3 regions of the Rhizobium sp. CG4 genome follow, and region 1 is predicted to be linked to each of the others. Evidence: predicted binding sites of a transcription regulator. Region 1 holds the regulator's gene; each other region holds the start of a gene.
The links. The regulator LexA, encoded in region 1, represses DNA repair genes until DNA is damaged. The targets are predictions, from matches to a motif close to TGTTCNNNNTGTGTTCNG.

Region 2: a site for LexA is predicted at 3,980-3,997, ahead of HGO37_RS11125 (YifB family Mg chelatase-like AAA ATPase). Genes of this name have one in related genera too.
Region 3: a site for LexA is predicted at 5,919-5,936, ahead of radA (DNA repair protein RadA). Genes of this name have one in related genera too.

What each region holds. Positions count from the first base shown of each region.
Region 1 covers NZ_JABAEG010000002.1:219,366-227,327, forward strand. Annotated here, with positions in the region: gene HGO37_RS06225 (TerC family protein) at 1-625, shown strand, start outside; gene HGO37_RS06230 (ATP-binding protein) at 827-2,344, opposite strand; gene lexA (transcriptional repressor LexA) at 2,795-3,523, shown strand; gene HGO37_RS06240 (ComEC/Rec2 family competence protein) at 3,628-6,126, opposite strand; gene gltA (citrate synthase) at 6,428-7,717, shown strand.
Region 2 covers NZ_JABAEG010000003.1:179,984-187,945, forward strand. Annotated here, with positions in the region: gene HGO37_RS11100 (ABC transporter permease subunit) at 1-245, shown strand, start outside; gene ugpE (sn-glycerol-3-phosphate ABC transporter permease UgpE) at 259-1,101, shown strand; gene HGO37_RS11110 (sn-glycerol-3-phosphate import ATP-binding protein UgpC) at 1,114-2,226, shown strand; gene HGO37_RS11115 (cupin domain-containing protein) at 2,334-2,846, shown strand; gene gshB (glutathione synthase) at 2,943-3,899, shown strand; gene HGO37_RS11125 (YifB family Mg chelatase-like AAA ATPase) at 4,144-5,676, shown strand; gene cysK (cysteine synthase A) at 5,742-6,710, opposite strand; gene HGO37_RS11135 (LysE family translocator) at 6,855-7,472, opposite strand; gene dut (dUTP diphosphatase) at 7,586-7,962, opposite strand, start outside.
Region 3 covers NZ_JABAEG010000002.1:719,690-727,651, reverse strand. Annotated here, with positions in the region: gene cysS (cysteine--tRNA ligase) at 1-835, opposite strand, end outside; gene HGO37_RS08655 (SDR family NAD(P)-dependent oxidoreductase) at 1,196-1,936, opposite strand; gene purF (amidophosphoribosyltransferase) at 2,077-3,570, opposite strand; gene HGO37_RS08645 (CvpA family protein) at 3,804-4,391, opposite strand; gene radA (DNA repair protein RadA) at 4,482-5,888, opposite strand; gene alr (alanine racemase) at 6,003-7,169, opposite strand; gene HGO37_RS08630 (AraC family transcriptional regulator) at 7,297-7,962, shown strand, end outside.

The DNA of each region.
Region 1 (7,962 bases):
CGTGCTGCGTGGCATCATGATTGCCGCTGGCGCTGCCATCGTCGAAAACTTCCACTGGGTGCTGTACCTCTTTGCGGCCTTCCTGGTGTTTACCGGCCTCAAGATGCTGTTTTCGGCCGATCATGATGAGAACGATCTCGACAACAACCGCATCCTGAAGTTTCTCAAGCGCCACCTGCCGCTGACAAACCGCCTCCATGGCGAAAAGTTCTTCGTCAAGGAAACCGACGAGAAGACCGGCAAGCTGAAAACCTTTGTCACCCCGCTGTTTCTGGCGCTGGTGATGGTGGAAATTGCCGACCTGATCTTTGCGGTTGATTCGATCCCGGCGATCTTTGCGATCACCACCGACCCGTTCATTGTCTATACGTCGAACATTTTCGCGATCCTTGGCCTGCGTGCACTCTACTTTGCGCTGGCAGCCCTGATCCACCGCTTCGCCTATCTCAAATATGCGCTGGCTGCGGTTCTGGTGTTCGTTGGCTCGAAAATCTTCGTGGCTGACATGCTGGGTCTGGCAAAAATCCCGCCTGCCGTCTCGCTTGGCGTGACCGTCGCAATTCTGGTGACCGGTGTTGTCGGTTCGCTGTTTGCCACACGCAAGCAAGCAAAGGCTGTCGAATAATGTCGCGCTTCACAACATCCCGAAACTCCACCATCCTCGGCGCCACGCCGAGGATGGGCACCACCAGATGGCCGGTAACATCAGTCCATGTCTGCGATTTCAGCACGATGATTCTCGGACGTGATCCGAGAATGAACAACGGCAGATGGTCGGGACGCACCCGACCATAAGATAGAATAACGGCTTTAAAAAACAGCAGCCTTATTCGGCTGCCAGCGTCGCCTCATCATCAGCCGCATCCGCATCACCGGGTGCGGTTTTTGCATCAAGGTCCGGAAATGCCACGATACGCTTGCCGGAGAAATCGGCATGCACCACGACCAGCTCCTTCTCCTCGAAATAACCGAGCAGACGGCGTGCACGGCGTGCAGAATGCGTGCCATAGGCGCGAGCAATACGGGCATCAGATGGGCAAGGCTCCTCGCCCAGCGCGGCTTTAACCAGCATCAGGAATACGCCCTGCAGATCGTCGGAGACGTTTTTCGACAGATCGAGTGCCGTTTGCCAGCTTTCACTTGCCGCCATTTCGGCATCAACGCCGGAACGGGTAATTGCCACCTGACGGCGGAATTCCGACAGCGCCATCGGCGTGCCGGGAATGCGGCGCATGCGGGCACGCACCAGAAAGTCCTGATAGAGCACCGCATCGGTGCGATAGGCCGATTGCGGATCATCCAGAATTTCGTAGAGAACGCCTGAAATCTTCTCTTCGCGCTCTTCCGGCGTCATGTCCGAGGCGCTGCTGCGCTGCGGCTGTTCGGAGGCTGGCGTTATCGCGGCTGGTGTCGAGCGGGACAGCTCGGCCAGAATGTCTGTTGTCGGGCGCGGTGCCGGTGGCGTGCGGCGCACAGGCGCGCGCGTAAATTCTTCCGGGTCCGGCGTGAAGATCAGGTCTTCCACGTCCTGCGGCGCATCGGGCAGCGGCATCAGCTTGGGCGATGACGACCGAGCCGAGGTTTCCACAGCACCAATCACGATAGGCAGTGGGCGGCGCGACAGAGCCGGGCCAAGCGCCACGAAATTACCACGCTGCAAATCGCGGAACATTTCCGCCTGACGGCGGTCCATGCCGAGCAGGTCGGCTGCGCGTGCCATGTCGATATCAAGGAAAGTACGGCCCATCAGGAAGTTGGAGGCTTCCGCCGCCACGTTCTTGGCAAGTTTTGCCAGACGCTGCGTGGCGATAACGCCGGCCAGACCGCGCTTACGACCACGACACATCAGGTTGGTCATGGCGCCAAGCGATGCCTTGCGGGCATCTTCGGTTACTTCACCAGCCACGGACGGCGCAAACATCTGCGCTTCGTCGACCACCACCAACACCGGGTACCAGTATTCACGGTCGGCATCGAACATGCCGTTGAGGAATGCAGCTGCGGCCCGCATCTGCTGTTCGACATCAAGACCTTCAAGCGTCAGGACGCAGGATACGCGGTGTTGGCGAATACGGTTGGCAATACCGGCCAACTCACCCTCTGTGCGCTCGCCATCTACAACGATATGACCGAACTTGTCAGCCAGCGTCACGAAGTCCCCTTCAGGGTCAATAATGACCTGCTGAACCCAGGGGGCGGATTGTTCCAGAAGCCTGCGCAGCAGATGCGACTTTCCGGAACCGGAATTGCCTTGCACCAGCAGACGCGTGGCGAGCAATTCCTCAATGTCGAGTTTGGCAGCCTGCCCACCCGATAGCGTTCCCATGTCGATGCCGACCTGCAATGCCCTAAAACCTTATACTGTCAAAATTGATGTTGAATGCCGACTCCGAACGAGCAGCGAACCCTCCCCATAACAGAGATTTCAACGCAATGCTTCCTCGTGAAGGTAAAAATGCACAGGGAATATGCGCTGCCAACCCAATCTGGTGGAGAGAATCAAACGAACCGAATCACAGCGCCTTACGATATCAGATTGATAATCATGCCGGTTGGTCGGCTAACGGGCGGTGTTGCGAGCCTCAGCTTTCTGACGGATCGTTTTGTGATGAATTGACGTGAAATCGTTTAAAAAACAGCGTGATAGGCAGCGATTACACGTCTTGGCTGTTTTGAAAGAAAATTCACCGGGGCGGCGATTACGAAATATTAAAGCCTTGCGGAACACATATGGAACATATAGTGTATGTTCTGCATTTGTTTCGATTTTCATCAACGGTTGGGGTGCGACTTCATGCTCACACGCAAACAGCAGGAACTGCTTCTTTTCATTCACGAAAGAATGAAGGAATCCGGTGTTCCTCCCTCATTTGATGAGATGAAGGATGCGCTTGATCTCGCGTCCAAATCCGGCATTCACCGGTTGATCACAGCGCTTGAAGAACGTGGCTTCATTCGCCGCCTGCCAAACCGGGCACGCGCACTGGAAGTCATCAAACTTCCTGAAGCCTATTCGCCAAGCCTCAAACCACAGCGTGGCTTCTCACCAAGTGTGATCGAAGGCAGCCTTGGCAAACCAAAACCGGTTGTCGCCCCTGCTCCGACCCCCGCCCCTGTCAGCGCCAATGATGGCGGCAGCTCGGTATCGGTGCCGATGATGGGACGGATCGCGGCCGGTGTCCCGATCTCCGCCATCCAGAACAACACACATGATGTGTCCGTGCCGGCTGACATGCTGGGTTCTGGTGAACATTACGCACTGGAAGTGCGCGGTGACTCGATGATCGATGCCGGCATCTTTGACGGCGACACGGTCATCATCCGCAACGCCAAGACCGCCAACCCCGGTGATATCATCGTGGCGCTGGTCGATGATGAAGAAGCGACCTTGAAGCGTTTTCGTCGCAAGGGTGCATCGATTGCGCTTGAGGCGGCAAACCCGGCCTATGAAACCCGTATTTTTGGACCTGACCGCGTCAAGATCCAGGGCAAGCTGGTTGGCCTGATCCGCAGATACCACTAAGCGGTCATCAGCAGACCCATATCACTGCCAGGTGACGCGCCAGCGCGTCATCGCTACTGTCGCCGGAAAACACCCGACACAACTGGCCTTCAACTCACTTTAGCCTAGCGACGGTCCAGCAGTTGCGAGACATGTTCTGGCACTTCCGTTTCAAATGTCCTGCTGCGCCAGTTATAATAACGATGCATGGTCCATGGACGGTAGGAACCATAAATGGCAGCCGTCATCCTCTCGATCGGCAAATGCTGGTTTGCGGCGGTTGTTGCCTCAGTTGAAAATGTGATCTCCAGCGAACCGGTGCGCCGCAATGTCTGGGCACTGAGTAAAAAGGCGCCGGAGCGGCAGGTTTCAAATGATGTGGGACGCGTGGTGATAACCACAGAACCGATGTCGCAAGCGAGACCAAGATATCTGTTATCCAGCACGGAAATCACCACCTGCCCCTTCGCTGATCTGGCGATGCACCAGCTGTCGCGGCGGCAGGTAAAGGCATCGGTTGCATTTGTAACGGCGGCAGACATCACCTGCCTTTCAGCCTGAATGATGTGTTCGTCCAGCATCGGCCGTCGTGATCGTGGTGGCGCGGCATCAGTATTGCCAGTCGTTTTGTCATTGGCATCGTCAGGCGATGGTTCTGGGGCTGGCAGTTCCGGCAGCATGTTTGGCCGAATATATTTGTCAGGTAAGAACAAAGCCCGCGCCCATTGGTCATAGATAAAGCCGGATGGGCGTTGGCTGGTGCTGGCAACCTGATCCTTGCCAACCAGTGCCATCAGTTTCCCGTCCTCAAAAACCACCAGATCGGGATTGTCCTGTTGCCGTGACAGCACAAACAACCCAAGGACTGCCAGCAGGAACACAGCACTTACCCAGGCAAGTCGGGTGCGAAACAGTGTCAGCACCAATAGGCCAAGCGTTCCGGCGCCCAGAAACCATTGATGCTGTCGTCCGACCCCGGCATCGCCTCCCCATGAGGCGACATAGGTGGCAATATCAATTGTCATCGCCATGCCGTAACCCATGACGGTCAGAAACGGACCATCCAGCCCAAAGGGCATCAGTAACATGGCGATCAAGGCAAAGGGCATGACGATGAAAGACATCACCGGCATGGCGGCGAGATTTGCCGCCAGTCCATAGGTGGTGACACGGTGAAAATGCTCCATCGAATAGATGGCCGTGGATACCCCACCAATCAGCGAGGTCACGACAATACCGGCGCAGAAGCTGCCAAGGATGGAAGCACCCTTGAGGGCGATCGGCATATTACTTGGCCGGAAGGTTGCGCTGTCTTGTGCGGCGCGCCGCCGTGTCCAGAAACCATACGCGGCGACCAGCGCAATGGTTGCGGCAAAGGACATCTGGAAACTTGGCCCCATGACCTCTGACGGCGAAACGCAGATAATAATGATGGCGGAAATGGCAACATTTCTGAGGCTGATCGAGGGACGGTCAAACAGCACGGCGATCAGCATGATCGACATCATCAGCCAAGCCCGTTCGGCCGACACTGCAAATCCTGAAATCAGGTAGTAGGCGAGCGTCATGACAAGGGCGGCAAAGGCAGCGATCTTCTTGACCGGCCGCCTCTCGGCAAAACCCGGAAAACAGCTGAGTGCCGTGCGCAAGCCAACGAAGAATATGCCCGATGCCAGCGCCATGTTGAGGCCCGAAATGGCAACGATATGGGCAAGGCCGGACACACGCAGTGCTTCCATGGTGGTTTCTGATATCGCCCGCCGTTCATCGGTTATGATCGAGGCGGCAAAAGCGCCGGCGTCGCCGCCGATCGTGCTGCGGATGCGCTCGGCAATGGCGCTGCGCAATTGATAAAGTCCTGTATCAGTCACGCTGAGCCAGTGGCCGCGTTCCGCAATGCGGCGTTTGATCGCCTCACTCACCGCAGGCTGTGGCGCTCCATAAAAGAAACCGGTTGCACCTATGCCATTAAAATAGCCGGAAAAGGCAAAGTCATTCAGACCAGGCAAGGCCGGTCCTGAGGGTGGAGACAGGCGTGCGCGGCCGGTAACGCCCTGCCCGATTTCTATCGGTTGATGGCGACTTCTTGATAGTGCCGTGATCTTCTGCGGCGGGCGCGACAGTAGAGGGTTTTCAGTTCCGGTGACCGATATGATGTAGCGCCAGTAACCGCGCGCATCCACCTCGCGTCGCTCGACAACACCTGACACGACTGTGGTGACCGGCGTATCAATAATGACGGTATCCTGCCGCCAAGTTTGCAATTGCGCCAGCAGCATGCCTGCCAGACACAGCGCAACAAGGTTAAGCAATCCTGCCAGTTTTGCCGCGCGGTACCGCAGGGTGACCGCAAGTGTGCCGGCTAAACAAAAGCCGCCAGCAAGCAGGTAGGGTGACGGTGTCTGAAGGCTTGAAAACCAGATGATGGCACCGACTGCCAGAAAAACCGGAATACAAAGAAAGCCGTGGCCATAAGCCTTTTCGATGTCCAACATGCGCGACAGCGACGATATCCGGCCGGATAAATTCCCTGCCGTTGCAGACTGTTCATAAACCTCTGCTACCCCGCCCTGATACCGTTGCAGAGCAAAGGAATCACCCTCACCGGGGAGATCCAGTCTCAACGGTTCCTGCTGTCGCAATTCTTGCGATGGTCTTACAGTCAAACCCGCAGCTCCCCCGCCGGACAGGGGGTAATTTGCAACCGGCACAACAACAATGCAACCACTTATATTTTAAGGAAGCATTGACCTAATATGAAACAGTGAAACGCCAAAAGCCTAGTTTTTGGCACAAGTTGATACCGCAACGCACAATTTGCCTTTTGGATAGCTTGGCATATGGCGCAGGATCAGATAGCTATCCTGAACGCTTAACGCCTAGATGCCTCACGGCATCCAAAACGCATGTTCTCGGAGGATTATGATGACGGAAAAAAGCGCTTCTATTACGCTCGGCGACAAGACAGTAGAACTTCCCATTCGAGAGGGAGCGATAGGCCCAGACGTCATCGACATCGCTGCTTTGTACAAGCACACCGGCAATTTCACCTATGATCCCGGCTTCACATCGACTGCATCTTGCGAATCCAAGATCACCTATATCGATGGTGACGAAGGCGTCCTTCTGCACCGTGGTTACCCGATCGAGCAGCTTGCCGAAAAGGGCGATTTCCTTGAAACCTGCTACCTGCTTCTGTACGGCGACCTGCCAACAGCAGAACAGAAAAAGGATTTCGACAACCGCGTAACGCGCCACACCATGGTGCATGAACAGATGACGAAGTTCTTCAGCGGTTACCGTCGTGACGCACATCCGATGGCCGTGATGGTTGGCACCGTTGGTGCCCTGTCTGCCTTCTACCACGACTCGACCGACATTACCGATCCGCACCAGCGCATGGTCGCAAGCCTTCGCATGATCGCCAAGATGCCGACAATCGCGGCAATGGCTTACAAGTATCACGTTGGCCAGCCATTTGTTTACCCGAAGAACGACCTCGACTACGCGTCGAACTTCCTCAACATGTGCTTTGCCGTTCCATGCGAAGAGTACAAGGTGAACCCGGTTCTGGCCCGCGCCATGGACCGTATCTTCATCCTGCATGCTGACCATGAGCAGAACGCTTCGACCTCGACTGTTCGCTTGGCTGGTTCTTCCGGTGCAAACCCGTTCGCCTGTATTGCAGCTGGTATTGCCTGCCTTTGGGGCCCTGCCCATGGCGGCGCCAACGAAGCAGCGCTCAACATGCTCAACGAAATCGGCTCTGTTGACCGTATTCCTGAGTATATTGCCCGCGCCAAGGACAAGAACGATCCGTTCCGCCTGATGGGCTTTGGTCACCGCGTGTACAAGAACTACGACCCGCGCGCCAAGATCATGCAGAAGACCATGTATGAAGTGCTCGAAGCAACGGGCAACGGCGACGACCCAATCATGCAGGTTGCTCTTGAGCTTGAAAAGATCGCCCTTTCCGATCCGTACTTCGTTGAAAAGAAGCTGTACCCGAACGTCGACTTCTACTCCGGCATCACGCTGAAGGCTCTCGGCTTCCCCACAACCATGTTCACGGTTCTGTTTGCTCTGGCACGTACCGTTGGCTGGATTGCCCAGTGGAACGAAATGATCGAAGATCCGCAGCAGCGTATCGGCCGTCCGCGCCAGCTCTACACCGGTGCACCACAGCGCGATTACGTACCAGTCTCCAAGCGTTGATTGGTTAGTGAATGACACAAAACACCGGCGCTCTCGCCGGTGTTTTTTTATGCGCGTGATTCCGGTGGCATCATGTGGTGTGACGACACTCGCTGACAGACAGTACCTCGCCTACTTATTCCCGTGCTTGTCACGGGAATAATGAGGAGAGCTTGTTGAGATGTTGGAGCCAGACAATGAGCGTGGCGCAAGCAAATAACCCCTCACCTGAAAAATCTATGACTTAGCGTTGCTAAGGCCATGAT
Region 2 (7,962 bases), on a different contig from region 1:
CCTTCTTCCTGCTTATCATCAACATCACCTATGCGCTGTTCGACACATTCGCGATCATTGACGTGATGGTAAAGGACAAGGCCGCCAACAACCCCATTACCCTTGTCTACAAGGTCTTCATGGATGGTTTCCGTGGCAATGATATCGGTGGTTCGTCCGCCCAGTCCGTCATTTTGATGCTCGTGGTGTTTGCTCTCACAATCATCCAGTTCCGCTTCCTCGAGAAGCGCATTCACTACAGCTGAGCGGGAAACAGACATGTACAAGACAAAACCTCTCGACCATCTGGTGCTGATCCTAGGTTCGCTGTTTTTGATGCTGCCGGTCGTGGTCGCTTTCATGACGTCCACCCATACGGCGGCAGAAATTCACAGCAATGGTATTACCATTCTGCCAGGTGACAACATGGTGGCCACCTACAAGAAGGTACTGACGCAGAAGGGCGGTTTTACCGGCCAGATCACCGGCTTCAATATGGTCGTCAATTCGTTGATCCTCGGTGTCGGTTTTGCTGTCGGCAAAATCGTGCTGTCGATGATGGCGGCCTACGCCATCGTCTACTTCCGTTTCCGTTTTGCCACTCTCGCATTCTGGATCATCTTCACGACTCTGCTTTTGCCGCTCGAAGTGCGCATTATGCCGTCCTATCAGGTGATGAGCCAGCTTGGTCTGCTTAATACCTATAGTGGTCTGATCTTGCCGTTGCTGGCTTCTGCCACCGGAACCTTCTACTTCCGGCAATTCTTTAAGTCTGTGCCAGACGAGTTGCTGGAAGCGGCCCGCATCGACGGCGCCGGTCCGCTCAAGTTTTTCATTGATGTTCTGGTGCCGCTGTCGCGCACCATGATGGCCGCCATCTTCATCATCATGTTCGTCTATGGCTGGAACCAGTATCTCTGGCCCATGCTGATGACCACGGATGAGAGTTTCTTCACCTTGATGCGTGGCATCAAATCCATTCTCCAGGTCTGGATCGGCTCCCAGATCCCCGATTACAACGAAGCGTTTGCGCTTGCGGTGCTCGCCATGCTGCCGCCGGTTCTCATCGTGGTGATTTTCCAGCGGTGGTTCATCAAGGGCCTCACCGAAAGCGATAAATAAAGGATAGGTAACATGGCCGAGATCGAAATCAGTCAGGTCTGCAAGGATTACCATGGTGGCGTACGCGCCGTTCACGGGGTCGATATCTCCATCAATGACGGCGAGTTCATCGTGCTCGTTGGCCCATCCGGCTGCGGCAAGTCCACACTTTTGCGCATGGTCGCGGGTCTCGAAGAAATCTCCGAAGGCACGGTGAAAATCGGGGGGCGTGTTGTCAATAATATTGACCCTGCTGACCGCGACATCGCCATGGTGTTCCAGAACTATGCGCTTTACCCGCATATGACTGTGTATGAAAACCTCGCCTACGGTCTGAAAAACCGCAAGACACCAAAGGCTGAGATTGACGCACGCGTGCAGGAAGCAGCGCGCATGCTGGAACTGCAGCCCTATCTGGAGCGCAAGCCGCGGGCCCTGTCCGGTGGTCAGCGTCAGCGCGTTGCCATGGGTCGCGCCATCGTGCGCAAACCGGCTGCGTTCTTGTTCGATGAACCTCTGTCCAACCTGGATGCCAAGCTGCGTGTTTCGATGCGCGGTGAAATCAAGCGTCTGCAAAAGCGTCTTGGCACGACATCGCTTTACGTCACCCATGACCAGCTGGAAGCCATGACACTGGCCGACCGTCTGGTTGTACTGAACGGTGGCCGTATCGAGCAGATTGGCGCACCTCTGGATGTTTATCACACGCCAGCCTCGACATTTGTCGCAAGCTTCATCGGCTCGCCGGCCATGAACCTCGTTGCCGGTGAATTACATGGCGATCGTCTCGCCATCGGCCCTGAAATCATGACACTGAAGAGCTTTGCGCCGGCATCCGGTGCTGTCACGGTTGGCATGCGAGCCGAAGATTTCCGCATCGCCGGGCCCGAGGAAAAGGGGCTGGCATTCCGTGTCGATTATGTGGAAGAGCTGGGTTCGCAGCGCCTCGTACATGGTTTTGTCGGCGATCAGGCAATGACGGCTGCCTTCCCGCCGGATCTGCCAGTACCGCTGGAGTTCTCGCTGACCATCGCGCCGGAGAAGCTGCACTTCTTCTCTGTTGAAACAGGAAAGCGGATTGAGCAGCAACATGCGCGTTTCAATGCAGAACAACAGACCGCTGCTATCCCTTTATTTGCGGGATGAAACGTCTGCATTTGAGGCCAGATCGATAAAATTGAACGGACTGGATGAACGGTATCGTTATTTGTTTGCGCTAAACCCCAATCGACAAAACCGGTTGGGGAAAGCGTATGTCGATCAAGATCATGTTGGCAAGTTCGTTGGCTATGGCAATTCGTAGCGTGCCGCTTATTCCCTTGACGTCTCGTCGCGGCAATCTGGACGCCGTCGTTGCCGCTTCAAGCCATGGCATGGATATGAAGGACGCGCCAATCAATCCGGACTGGATTTTGTCAGGCACGCCACGTGCGCGTGCCGCAGACCATTCCAGAAGTCGTGATCGCGCCTCCAGCACTGCAATGTGGGACTGCACAGCCGGTGAATTTCGCTGGTTTTTCGGTTGGGATGAGACCGTTTATATCCTGGAAGGTGAAGTGCATGTCACGGCTGAAAACGGTGTGGTGAGTGTGTTGCGCAGCGGTGACGTTGCTTATTTCCGCGCCGGAACATGGGCGACATGGCGCGTGGACAACTACGTGCGCAAAGTGGCTTTTATGCGCCGTCCGTTCCCGACAATGCTGGCTCTGGCCTATCGTGTCTGGAACAAGATTTTCTCGGCTCGCTCCTACAGCCTTGCCAGGTAGAGTATCAATAAAACTCATAGATGCCGCATGTTGCAGCAGTTGCCTTTAAAGCCCCTCTATCCTAAATCTGTCGGGCTTTGAGAAAAGGGACTGCGCATGGCAAAAATCAAGAACGTTGCGATCCAGATGGATCATGTAGCCGGCATCAATATTGCCGGGGATTCGACCTTTGCCATGAGCCTTGAAGCGCAGGCCAGAGGCTACCGGCTGTTTCATTACACACCGGACCGTCTCAGCATGCGTGACGGCAAGATTTACGCCACTGTCGAGCAGATGGAACTGCGCGACATCAATGGCGATCACTATTCGCTGTCAGAACCGGAGCGCGTTGATCTGTCGACGATGGATGTCATTCATCTGCGCCAGGATCCGCCCTTCGACATGGCCTATATTACCTCCACGCATCTGCTGGAGCGCATTCACCCCAAAACATTGGTGGTCAATGATCCGGCCTGGGTACGCAACTCGCCTGAAAAGATCTTCGTCACCGAATTTGCAGACCTGATGCCGGCAACGCTGATCACCAAGGACGTGACCGAGATTGCCCGCTTCCGTCAGGAAATGGGCGATATTATTCTGAAGCCGCTCTACGGCAATGGTGGCGCTGGCGTATTCCATTCGACCCGTGACGACCGCAACTTTTCGTCGCTTCTGGAGATGTTCGGCCAGATGTTCCGCGAGCCCTATATCGCCCAGCAGTACCTGCCTGACGTCCGCAAGGGCGACAAGCGTATCCTGCTGGTGGATGGTGAGCCGGTTGGTGCCATCAATCGTGTTCCGGCTGAAAATGATGCCCGCTCCAATATGCATGCCGGTGGTCGCCCCGAGCCGACAGAACTGACGGTGCGTGAAAAGGAAATCTGCGAGCGGATTGGTCCTGCACTACGTGAGCGCGGTTTCCTGTTCGTCGGTATCGATGTGATCGGTGACTACATGACCGAGATCAACGTGACCTCGCCGACCGGCATTCGCGAAGTGAAAAAATTCGGTGGTGCCGACGTGGCAAGCCTGTTGTGGGACGCCATTGAGCGCAAGCGCGAAGCGCAGGGCTGATTGGCTCTGTCTGTCTGGATGTGAAGGAATAGCCATTCCTTTGCATCCATTACAACTCCAACACACCATATACGTGAAATTGTTCACGTAACGTTCTTGTTTTGCAACGTCACTTGTGTCAGGCTGTTTGAAGCGGCCGGACAACGGGCAGATCATGTCTGGCCATGGCCGCTATAATCAGGTCTTCCGCCGGTCTCTTGCCATGAGGCGCCGAACCAGCGGATGCGGTTTACGGGAGCAGGCCATGGTGGCTCGGGTCAATACGGTCGCATTTCAGGGCATCGAAGGTGTGCCCGTTGAAGTTCAGGTGATGGTTGCACCGGGCCGCGTCGGCATACAGATCGTCGGACTGCCGGATAAAGCCGTTGCGGAAAGCCGTGAACGCGTCCAGGCCGCCTTGCATGCGTCCGGGCTTGCGCTCCCCCCAAAGAAGGTCACCGTCAATCTTGCCCCGGCAGATTTGCCAAAAGAGGGCAGTCATTTCGACTTGCCCATTGCGCTTGCCCTCATGGCGGCGCTCGGGGCCATACCTGCTGAAGCGCTGGCCGGTTACGTTGTTTTGGGAGAACTGAACCTTGATGGAACGATTGGTGCGGTAGCCGGCGCACTGCCTGCTGCTATCGGTGCCAATGCCATGGGTAGAGGCCTCATTTGCCCGGCGGACAGCGGCCCGGAAGCCGCATGGGCCGGCGCGGATATTGATATTCTGGCACCGCGCAGCCTGATTGCGCTGGCCAATCATTTTCGCGGTACGCAGCTTTTGTCGCGCCCGCAACCCGCCATCCGTGCGACACCCGCCAACATGCCTGACCTTGCCGACATAAAGGGGCAGGAGAGCGCCAAACGGGCGCTCGAAGTTGTTGCCGCCGGCGGTCATAACATGCTGATGGTTGGACCTCCGGGATCTGGTAAGTCGATGCTGGCTTCCCGACTGCCGTCTATCTTGCCGCCCCTGTCGGCAGCAGAATTGCTGGAGGTCTCGATGGTGCATTCCATTGCAGGCCAGCTTTCTGGCGGAAAACTGTCCGATAGCAGGCCGTTTCGGACGCCGCATCACTCTGCCACCATGGCAGCCCTTGTCGGCGGCGGTTTGCGTGCCAAGCCGGGTGAGGCATCGCTGGCCCATAATGGCGTATTGTTTTTGGATGAGTTCCCGGAGTTTTCACCGCAGGTGCTGGATGCTTTGCGCCAGCCGTTGGAAACCGGCGAATGTATCATAGCGCGTGCCAATCATCGCGTGAGCTATCCGGCGCAAATTCAGCTGGTTGCAGCGATGAACCCCTGCAAATGCGGTATGGCAGGCGAACCTGGCTTCACCTGCGCCAGAGGACCACGCTGCGTTTCCGATTATCAGGCCCGGATTTCCGGTCCACTGATGGACCGTATCGATATCCGCGTCGATGTTCCCGCTGTTTCGGCGGCAGACCTCATCCGCCCAATGGCGGCTGAAAGCAGCGTGGATGTTGCAAGGCGTGTAGCGCGTGCCCGTGAACGTCAGCAGGAACGGTATGCCAGTGCCGGTTTTGCCGAGATCAGGACCAATGCCCGTTGCTCCACCGCCCTTATTGAACGTTTTGCAGAACCGGACGCCGGTGGCTTGCAGCTTCTGCGTGATGCCGCAGAACGCCTGAAATTCTCAGCGCGCGGTTATCACCGTATTCTCAAGGTGGCGCGGACACTTGCCGACCTTGAGGGGCACGACATCGTCAGCCGCATCCATCTGGCTGAAGCCATTTCCTATCGTATTGCTGGAGAAAGGCTCACCGCTGCGGCGTGAGGCTTAAAAACTTGGGTGTAGAATTGGCCCGCCGTGCGCGACAGCATGGCGGGCCTTTTTTTGTGTTAGAGACCGAGACCTTCAAACAATGCTGTCGAAAGATAACGTTCCGCAAAGGACGGAATGATCACGACGATGTTCTTGCCAGCGTTTTCTTCGCGGCTGCCCACCTTGATGGCGGCTGCAAGCGCAGCGCCGGAGGAAATGCCAACCGGAACACCTTCAAGGCGCGCAACGAGGCGTGCCGTTTCAAACGCCTCGTCATTGGTGACGGTGACGATTTCATCATAGATGGTTGTGTCGAGAACGGCGGGAGCAAAACCTGCGCCGATGCCCTGGATCTTGTGTGGGCCGGGGTTGCCTCCGGACAGAACGGGGCTGTCAGCAGGCTCAACCGCAACCACCTTAAAGCCTGGTTTACGTGCCTTCAATACTTGGCCAACACCGGTAATGGTGCCGCCGGTGCCAATACCGGACACGAGAATGTCGGCAGAACCGTTGGTATCGTTCCAGATTTCTTCGGCAGTTGTCTTGCGATGAATCTCAGGGTTGGCTGGGTTTTCAAACTGTTGCGGAATAACGGCGTCAGGCAGTGTTTCTGCCAGTTCCTGCGCCTTTGCAATGGCGCCCTTCATACCCTTCGGGCCTTCGGTCAACACAAGCTCGGCACCCAACAGCACCAGCATCTTGCGACGCTCGACCGACATGGTTTCCGGCATGGTCAGAATAAGCTTGTAACCCTTGGAAGCGGCCGCGAAGGCGAGCGCGATGCCGGTATTGCCGGATGTCGGCTCAACAAGCGTTGTCTTGCCGGGGGTGATCTTGCCCTGTGCTTCAAGGCTTTCGATCAGCGCTACGCCAATACGGTCCTTGACCGAGGAGATCGGGTTAAAGAATTCGAGCTTTGCCAGAAGGTTGGCCTTGACGCCTTTTTCCTTGGCCAGCTTGTCGAGGCGTACGATCGGCGTATCACCAATCGTCTCGGTGATCGACGAATAGATACGTCCGCGTCCGGGCTTTCGGGCTTCTGACATGATAGTCTCCTTTAACATGCAACCGGCAGAAATTACCGCGCAGAATAGGAGCAATCACGGTTTCAGGCTAGCGAACGTTTGTTCTTATGCGAGCCGTTACTTGGAAAATTCTCGTGAAATCTCCACTTTAGTCGAACAAATATTTCAACTGGCGCGGGTGGCAATCATTGCCGCTGTTCCCGCCAGAATACCGGCGGCTGTGCGGTTGAGAATTTGCAATGCGAGGGGTTTCTTCAGCAGAGTGCGCGCCTTGGTGGCAAGCAGGATGTAGGGCAGAAGCACTGCCAACAAAACCACGAATGTAACGGCAATCAGCGTCAGATATTCCGTGATACCGATAACACGAATATCAATTAACGTTGGAACAAGTGCCACGTAAAACAGCATAGTTTTGGGGTTGCCGAGCGTGATCAGAAGACCTGACATGAATGACATGCCGATGCTGGTGGATTTACGCGCTTTCAGGTCGGTCGACAAAAGCCCCGCCGTCCAAAGCTTCCATGCAATATAGATGAGGTAGGCAGCGCCCGCGAATTTCAGCACCAGAAACGCTTCGTGGAAGGTCTGCGCGACAAAGGCCAGTCCAAGAATAACGGCTGTCAGATAGACCATATCTCCCAGAACAAGCCCAAGCCCCATGAAGAAGGTTTCGCGAAAACCGGAGCCCAAAGCACGCGCCACAATGGCAGTCATGCCGGGGCCGGGAATGGCAGCGGCAATGAACAGGGCTGTGGCGTAGGCAAGCAGGGTACCGATTGTCATGGAAGGCTCCGAAAACACATTCTGCTGTGCGGTGTATCCAACTGGCATGAACTTTTCAATCATGACAATTCGGGCGATGCAGACGCGCGCAAACCGATGCGTTTTAAGACCCCTCAGGCAGTCCCAGTTGAACCGAAGCCGCCCGTTCCACGGCTGGTCTCGGAGGTCTCACTGACCTCGGTCACAACAACCTGCGTCACAGGTGCAATCACCATCTGTGCGATGCGCATGCCGCGTTCGATGACGAAGTCTTCCTGCCCGAGATTGGCGAGAATGACTTTGACTTCACCGCGATAATCGCTGTCCACAGTGCCTGGTGAATTGAGGCAGGTGATACCGTTCTTGATCGCAAGACCGGAACGAGGGCGAATTTGCGCTTCAAAGCCAACGGGCACTTCGAAGATGAAACCTGTCGGCACAAGCATGCGCTGACCGGACTTCAGGATAACCGGAGAATCGGCATCCACGGCAGCGCGCAGGTCCATGCCAG
Region 3 (7,962 bases), 500 kb from region 1:
ACTTGGACATCTTGCGGCCTTCAACCTGCACAAAACCATTATGCATCCACAAATTGGCCATCACATGCGTTCCGTGTGCGCAACGCGACTGGGCAATTTCGTTTTCATGGTGCGGGAAAATCAGGTCGAGACCGCCACCGTGAATATCGAAAACCTCGCCGAGGTAACGACCGGACATTGCCGAGCACTCGATGTGCCAGCCCGGACGACCACGACCCCACGGGCTTTCCCAGCCGGGTTCGTTATCGCTGGACAGCTTCCACAAAACAAAATCGGACGGATGTTTTTTGTGAGCATCGACGGCGACGCGGGCGCCAGCCTGCTGCTCATCCAGTGGTCGCTTGGACAACTGGCCGTAATCGCTCATCGAATGGGTGTCGAAAAGTACTTCACCGCCAGCATTGTAGGCATGACCGCGGGCAATCAGCTTTTCGATGATATCGATCATGTGGGCGATATTGTCGGTGGCACGCGGCTCGATGGTGGGCTCGAGATTGCCAAGTGCAGCAACATCCTGATGGAACTGCTCTGCGGTCTTCTGGGTCACCGCATGAATGGCGTCATTGAGCGGCAGGTGCGGGTAGTCACGCAGTGCACGCGCATTGATCTTGTCGTCGACGTCGGTGATATTGCGGGCATAGGTGACATGCTTCTCACCATAGACATGGCGCAACACACGGAAGAGCACGTCAAACACGATTACTGGCCGCGCATTGCCGATATGGGCGAAGTCATACACGGTTGGGCCGCAGACATACATGCGCACGTTCTGTTCATCGATAGGCGCAAATGCAGCCTTTTCGCGGGTCAGGGTATTGTAAAATTTCAGGTTCATTTCAATTTCTCCCGAACAGAACCGTAACGGGCGCGGGTGCGTTTGTCATCTTGCCGTTGAGAAGATGCGAAACAGCCGGGCCGGTTTGGAGACTAGATAACGTGCTTTGAGTGACGTGACTGTGCAGGTGCCTGCACAAAATGCGCTTAGCGGTCTGAACAGGAACATCGTGCGCCGCGAACATCAAGAATGATCTTCGCGTCAATGTCACAAACCGTATCAAAACCATGGTTGAAGGGCGCCATTTTCATGGTCAGCCTTATGGCGCGCCCGATAGATTTGGTCAAGAGCCTGCAACCTTGCTGCGGTGTCATGCCTCCCAGAACAGGTGTCTACTTGGGAGGCATGTTTTGGCAGGTCTTATTCCGGCAGATGGTAGTCCAGGAACTTGTTGTCACGCACAGAAAACAGCTTGCCGGTTTCGGTCTGTTCAGGTGCCAGCAATGGCAGCAGGGCCTTTGCAACATCGGACGGTGTCGGCAGCGTCGACGGATCTTCGCCGGGAACCGCCTGCGCACGCATGGCAGTGCGTGTTGCACCGGGATTGACGCAGTTGATGCGCAGCGCAGTCTTTTGCGTTTCTGCAGCCCATGTGCGGCCGAGCGCTTCCACGGCAGCCTTGGAGGCGGAGTAGGCGCTCCAGAACGGGCGACAGGAATGGGCAACGCCCGACGACAGCAGGATGGCGCGACCAGCATCAGATTTGATGAGCAGCGGCTCCACCGAACGGATCAGACGCCAGGTCGAGGTGACGTTGATGTTCATGACCTTTTCGAAGACTTTCGCCTCGATATGGCCGATGGGGGAAATCACACCTAGCACACCGGCATTGGCCACCAGAATATCAAGCTTGCCCCAGCGTTCGTTAATGGAGGCGCCAAGACCATCGATTGCATTCATGTCGGCGAGATCGAACGGCACCAGCGTGGCCGAGCCGCCTGCGGCCTGGATGGCATCGTCCAACTCCTCAAGACCGCCAACCGTACGCGCGCAGGCGATGACGTGTGCGCCAGCTTTTGCCAGTTCCAGTGCGGTGAAGTAGCCGATGCCGCGTGAAGCACCAGTTACCAGTGCGATCCGGCCAGTAAGGTCGATGGTCATGTGTCTCCCCCGAAGAGTAAATCAGTCTGTGACTGCCGTCTTATGAGGAAGCGACATGGGCGGCAATAGGCCAGAAGGTCGCAAAGCAACTGCCACAAACAAAAAGCCCGCGCAGTGGGCGCGGGCTAAAGCTTGGTTTATCAGCCGTTGCTGGCCAGCATAGATATCTTACTGCCCATGGCCTCGCCATTCTGGTCGAGAAGGCGGGTCGGGTAATCACCCGTGAAGTAATGATCGGTGAATTGCGGACGCGCATTGTTGCGATCCTCTCCACCAACGGCGCGGTACAGGCCGTTGATCGACAGGAAGGCCAGCGAATCCACACCGATGAACTTCGCCATGTCCTCGACATTGGCGTACTGATTTGCCAGCAGCTTGTCAGCGTCAGGCGTGTCGATGCCGTAGAAGTCCGGGTGGAAGATCATCGGGCTGGCAACGCGGATGTGAACTTCCTTGGCGCCGGCTTCGCGGATCATCTGGACGATCTTTACAGAGGTCGTGCCACGAACGATGGAATCGTCGACCAGCACAACGCGCTTGCCTTCAATCATTGCACGGTTGGCAGAGTGCTTCAGTTTGACGCCGAAAGCGCGGATCTGCTGGGTAGGCTCGATGAAGGTGCGACCAACATAGTGGTTACGGATAATGCCGTATTCGAACGGAATGCCACTCTGCTGCGCAAAACCAAGCGCTGCAGGCGTGCCGCCATCCGGCACAGGCACAACGACGTCACCTTCGACCGGGGCTTCCTTGGCTAGGTTCATACCCATGTTCTTGCGGGTGGTGTAAACGTTGCGGCCGCCAACCACGGAGTCAGGGCGTGCAAAATATACATATTCGAACAGGCACAGGCGTTCTGGCTGCGGTTTGCTTGGCTTGCGGGCGTCGATAGTGACCGAACCATCCGGCTGCACTTCGCAAATGATCACTTCGCCGTTTTCAACATCGCGCACGAACTTGGCGCCGATAATGTCGAGCGCACAGGTTTCCGAACAGAAGATCGGCTTGCCGTCCAGTTCACCCATGACCAGCGGGCGGATGCCGGTGGGGTCGCGTGCGGCAATCAGCTTGGTGCGTGTCATGGCCAGCATCGAATAACCGCCTTCCATCTGACGGATTGCGTCGATGAAGCGGTCGGATGTTGAACTGTGGCGCGAACGGGCGATCAGGTGCAGCACAACTTCGGTATCGGAGGTCGACTGGCAGATTGCGCCAGTAGCGATGATCTGGCGACGCAGGGTCAGGCCGTTGGTGAAGTTGCCGTTATGGGCAATCGAAATACCGCCTTCTTCCAGTTCGGCAAACAGCGGCTGCACGTTGCGCATCGCCACTTCGCCGGTCGTGGAATAACGAGTGTGACCAATGGCGATATGGCCGGGCAGGCGGGCGAGGGTTGCAGGGTCGGTATAATGATCACCGACCAGACCCATATGACGTTCCTGATGGAAGCGCTTGCCGTCGAAGGAAACGATACCGGCGGCTTCCTGTCCACGATGCTGCAAGGCATGCAGGCCAAGAGCAGTCAGCGTAGCTGCGTCCTCATGCCCCAAAATGCCAAACACGCCACACTCTTCATGCAGCGTGTCGCCATCGATAACATCTTTGATCGTGGAATGCGAAAGCGGCTGGTTCATGCGTCTTGCCTTTGCTCCCTACAGTACCGTGCTTCATGTCATCAAGCGTTCGAGGTACTGTAATATTTTGATCTTCGCCCAACCTTCAAATAGTCGTGGATTTGAAAATCATGCGCCCAAAAAACAAAGACCTGACCGGTGAAATCTTTCTCCGGGAAGGTCCGTTACTGCTCTGTTGAAAAACCATACCACATGTAAGGCGTCTTGCGTATCACGCAAGACGCAACACAGTGTCAATTGTTTGTTGCCGGTGCGTTGGTTGCAGGGGCCTCTTCAGAAGGCGCCTGTTCCGTTGTCGCATCCTGATTGCGGCCCATGATACGATCAAGAACTTCAGGCTCGATGTTGCTTGGCAGCACAGCTTCCAGCTTTTGCACCAGCATGTCGAGGAATGGCTTGGACTTGGCCTGGGTCATCCATGTCGGCTGGATCTTGACGTCAACCAACCAGTTCCAGAATGCCAGTGCAACGACCAGCAGCAGAAGGCCGCGGGCTACACCGAACAGGAAGCCAAGCGTGCGGTCCAGCGCGCCGATGCGGCTGTCGATGATGAAGTCGGCAATCTTCGACGTGATGAACGAAATAACGATCAGCGCAACAAGAAAGACCACACCCGCCGAACCGGCAATCGCGATGCGGTGGTCATTGGTGTAGTTGTTGGCGTAAGGCACCAGAACCGGGTAGAGATAGTAGGCGGCAGCAGCCGAACCAACCCAGCTTGCTATGGACAGAACTTCGCGGGAAAAACCGCGCACCATGGCCAGAACGGCTGAGAAAAGTACAACGGCGAGAACAATACCGTCGAAAATCGTGATGGGCATATACCAGCTCCAAAGGTCGCGGGGCTTTATCAAAGCACCGTCTTGCCTGTTTGCGATCCTCTTACACCACAGGCTTAGCCAGCGAAAGGATCAATATTCATCTTCCTCAACCTGTTTGAAGCGGTTGGCGGAACCTGCGATGCGCGCAACGAGATCCGGCAGGCTTTCAATTTCTGCCCATCGGCCATTGCCGGTTTTAGGCAATTCCGCCGATGCTGTTGGAAGCAGCGCCTGGGTAAAGCCCAGTTTTTCCGCTTCCTTTAACCGCTGCACCGTGTGCGAAACGGGTCTTACCGCTCCTGACAGGCTGACTTCGCCGAAATAAACACAATCGGCCGGAAGGGCAAGACCGGCAAGCGACGAAACCAGTGCGGAAGCCACAGCCATGTCGGCGGCCGGTTCCGAGATGCGGTAACCGCCAGCGACATTGAGGTACACATCGTGCTGGCCAAGTCGCACCCCGCAATGGGCTTCCAGCACCGCCAATATCATCGCAAGGCGTGACGAATCCCAACCGACAACGGCGCGGCGCGGGGTGCCGAGAGAGGTGGCTGCCACCAGCGCCTGCACTTCAACCAGCACAGGGCGGGTGCCTTCCATGCCGGCAAAAACCGCAGCGCCCGGGGCTTTTGCGTTGCGTTCACCCAGAAAAAGCTCGGATGGATTGGAAACTTCCCGCAGCCCCTTGTCGGACATTTCGAACACGCCGATTTCATCCGTTGGTCCGAAACGGTTCTTCACCGTCCGCAGGATTCGGTAGTGGTGACCGCGGTCGCCCTCAAAATAAAGCACCGCATCCACCATGTGTTCAACAACACGCGGACCGGCAATCTGGCCTTCCTTGGTCACATGGCCAACAAGCACCATGGCGGCACCGGTCTGTTTGGCAAAACGGATCATCGCCTGTACGCCGGTACGCACTTGGGTGACTGTACCGGGTGCCGAATCGGCCGTGTCGCTCCACAGGGTTTGGATAGAATCGATAATCACCAGATCCGGGCGCTTGCCTTCGGAAATGGTTGCCAGAATATCTTCGACATTTGTTTCTGCCGCCAGCAGCACGTCGGTTTGTGCCGCGCCCAGACGCTGCGCACGCAGACGAACCTGTGCCACGGCCTCTTCACCCGAGACATAAATAATACGCTGGCCGCGTCGCGACAGGGCTGCGGCGGCCTGCATCAGCAGCGTCGATTTGCCGATACCGGGATCGCCACCGATCAACACTGCCGAGCCACGGACGAAACCGCCACCGGTTGCGCGGTCCAACTCGTCCATGCCGGTTGCAATACGCGGTGCTTCTTCCGATTCCCCTGATAGTGCCGTCAAAGCGACCGGGCGACCTTTCTTGGGTGTTTTGCCAGGCCCTGAGCCGATGCCACCCATCAGGTCATCTTCAATGATGGTGTTCCACTCACCGCAACCTTCACACTTGCCAACCCAGCGGGTGTGCACCGTGCCACAGTTCTGGCACACGAATTGGGTTTTGGTCTTGGCCATGCGGTTGTGGCTCCCGGCAGTATCTTGAATGAGAACAAATAAAGAACTTAATGCCGGGATAAACGCCTGCCGTCGGCTTTGCAAGCCTGTTGTTTAAAGGCGGTGCGGTTTTAATTATTCGCCGTCGAACAAATACTGCCGCTCATAACGCAGACCAAGGCCGGTCAGCATTTCATAGCCGATGGTTCCTGCCGCACGCGCGACCTCATCCACCGGTACATTGGGGCCGAACAGTTCAATGTAATCTCCAGCGCGCACGGCATTTTCGGGCACATCGGTGACATCGAAAATGGTGAGGTCCATGGTCACGCGACCGGCAACCGGGACCCGGTGGCCGTTGATAAAACCATAGGCGCCGCCATAACCCATTTCCCTCAAAGGAATGCCGGAACCGGAAAGCGAACGCTGATAACCGTCGGCATAACCGACTGATGCTATGGCAAGGCGGCTGGCGCGCTTGAGCAGGAAAGTGCCACCGTAGCTGACGGTCTGTCCTTCACCGGCTTCACGCACCTGAATGATGCGCGCTTCCGCCTTGGCGACCGGGCGCATCGGATTATCCACGTCATTGACGGCTTCGCCGCCGTAAAGCGCGATGCCGGGACGGGTCAGATCGAAGTGATAGTCTGGACCCAAAAATATTCCAGCAGAAGCTGAAAGGCTTGATTCGACACCTTCGAAAGCAGCGCTAACCTTACGGAATGATTCAAGCTGTGCCTTGTTCATGGCGGAAGAGGGGGTGTCAGCCGATGCGAGGTGCGATAGAACGAGAACCGGGTCGAAACTGGCTGGCCGAGAGATATCTTCGGCCAGAAACAGTGCCTCATCCAGCGGCAATCCAAGACGGTTGAAGCCGGTATCGACATGAAGGGCGAAGGGATGATCACCCCGTTCGGCAAGCGTCGACATCCAGAAGGCCAGCTGCTCTTCCGACGCGACGACAGGCACAAGATCATTGTTGAAGAAATGGGCTTCCTGTCCTGGCCAGATGCCTGACAGCACAAAGATACGGGCCTCGGGAGCGTGCGGACGCAGTGTTACACCTTCGGCAACGGTTGCCACGAAAAAGTCCCGTGCCCCGGCATGGTACAGCGTGGTGCCGCAATCTTCGATACCCATGCCATAGGCGTCAGCCTTGACCACGGCGGCGGTCCGCGCCTTGCCGGAGCGTTTTTTCATGTCGCGCCAGTTATCCGCCAGTGCACCGAGATCAACGGTCAGCCGCAGCGGCGCATGCTCGAATTCGTCATAATCGGAAAGGCTTTCGTCGAAATCGGTCATGCTGTCTCGCAATGCTGCTCAAAAACTATTTGAGCCAAAGCCTATCACTTTTGTTCAAGACGGTAATGACGGATTGCTTTATTCTTTCACTATGCACAGCGTTTCGCAGAAACAGGCCCTTGACGATATGCCGCTTGCCACGACGGAAACCACACGTTTCTGGCGCGACAGGCGGTTCCGGCATATGGAGTGCCTGAGCGCGACTTTCCTGACGCATGAATATTCCCCGCACGCGCATGAGACCTTCAGCATTGGTGCTATCGAATCCGGTTCGCAGATATCGACGATCAATGGCAGCAGAGAGCAGACTGGTCCCGGCAATCTTTACCTGATCAATCCCGGCCAGATCCATGATGGTGCACCGGGAGGTGAAGGTTATCGCTACCGGATGATCTATCCCGACATGGAGTTGTTGCAGGAGGTGATTGAGGACGTGACGGGCAGGGCGTTTCATGGCACGCCGTCTTTCCCGCGCTTTTTGCCAAAAGACCCGCAAATGGCTGCCGCGTTCCAGATTGCCCATCAGCGACTCGAGCAGAAGTCCGGTGCGCTGGAGGCCGATGAAGGTATGTTCAGCGTACTGGCAGAACTATTTCGTCGCCACGGCAGCACGATCATCCTGCCGGTGGAAACGCGCGAACGCACCGCAGTTTACCGGGTAAGGGATTATCTCACCGACAATTGCGAGATCGACATCGGGTTGGAACAGCTGGCGGCCATTGCCGGGCTCAGCCGCGCCCATTTGATCCGGGCGTTTCGCAAGGAATTCTACATCACGCCGCACGCCTATCTG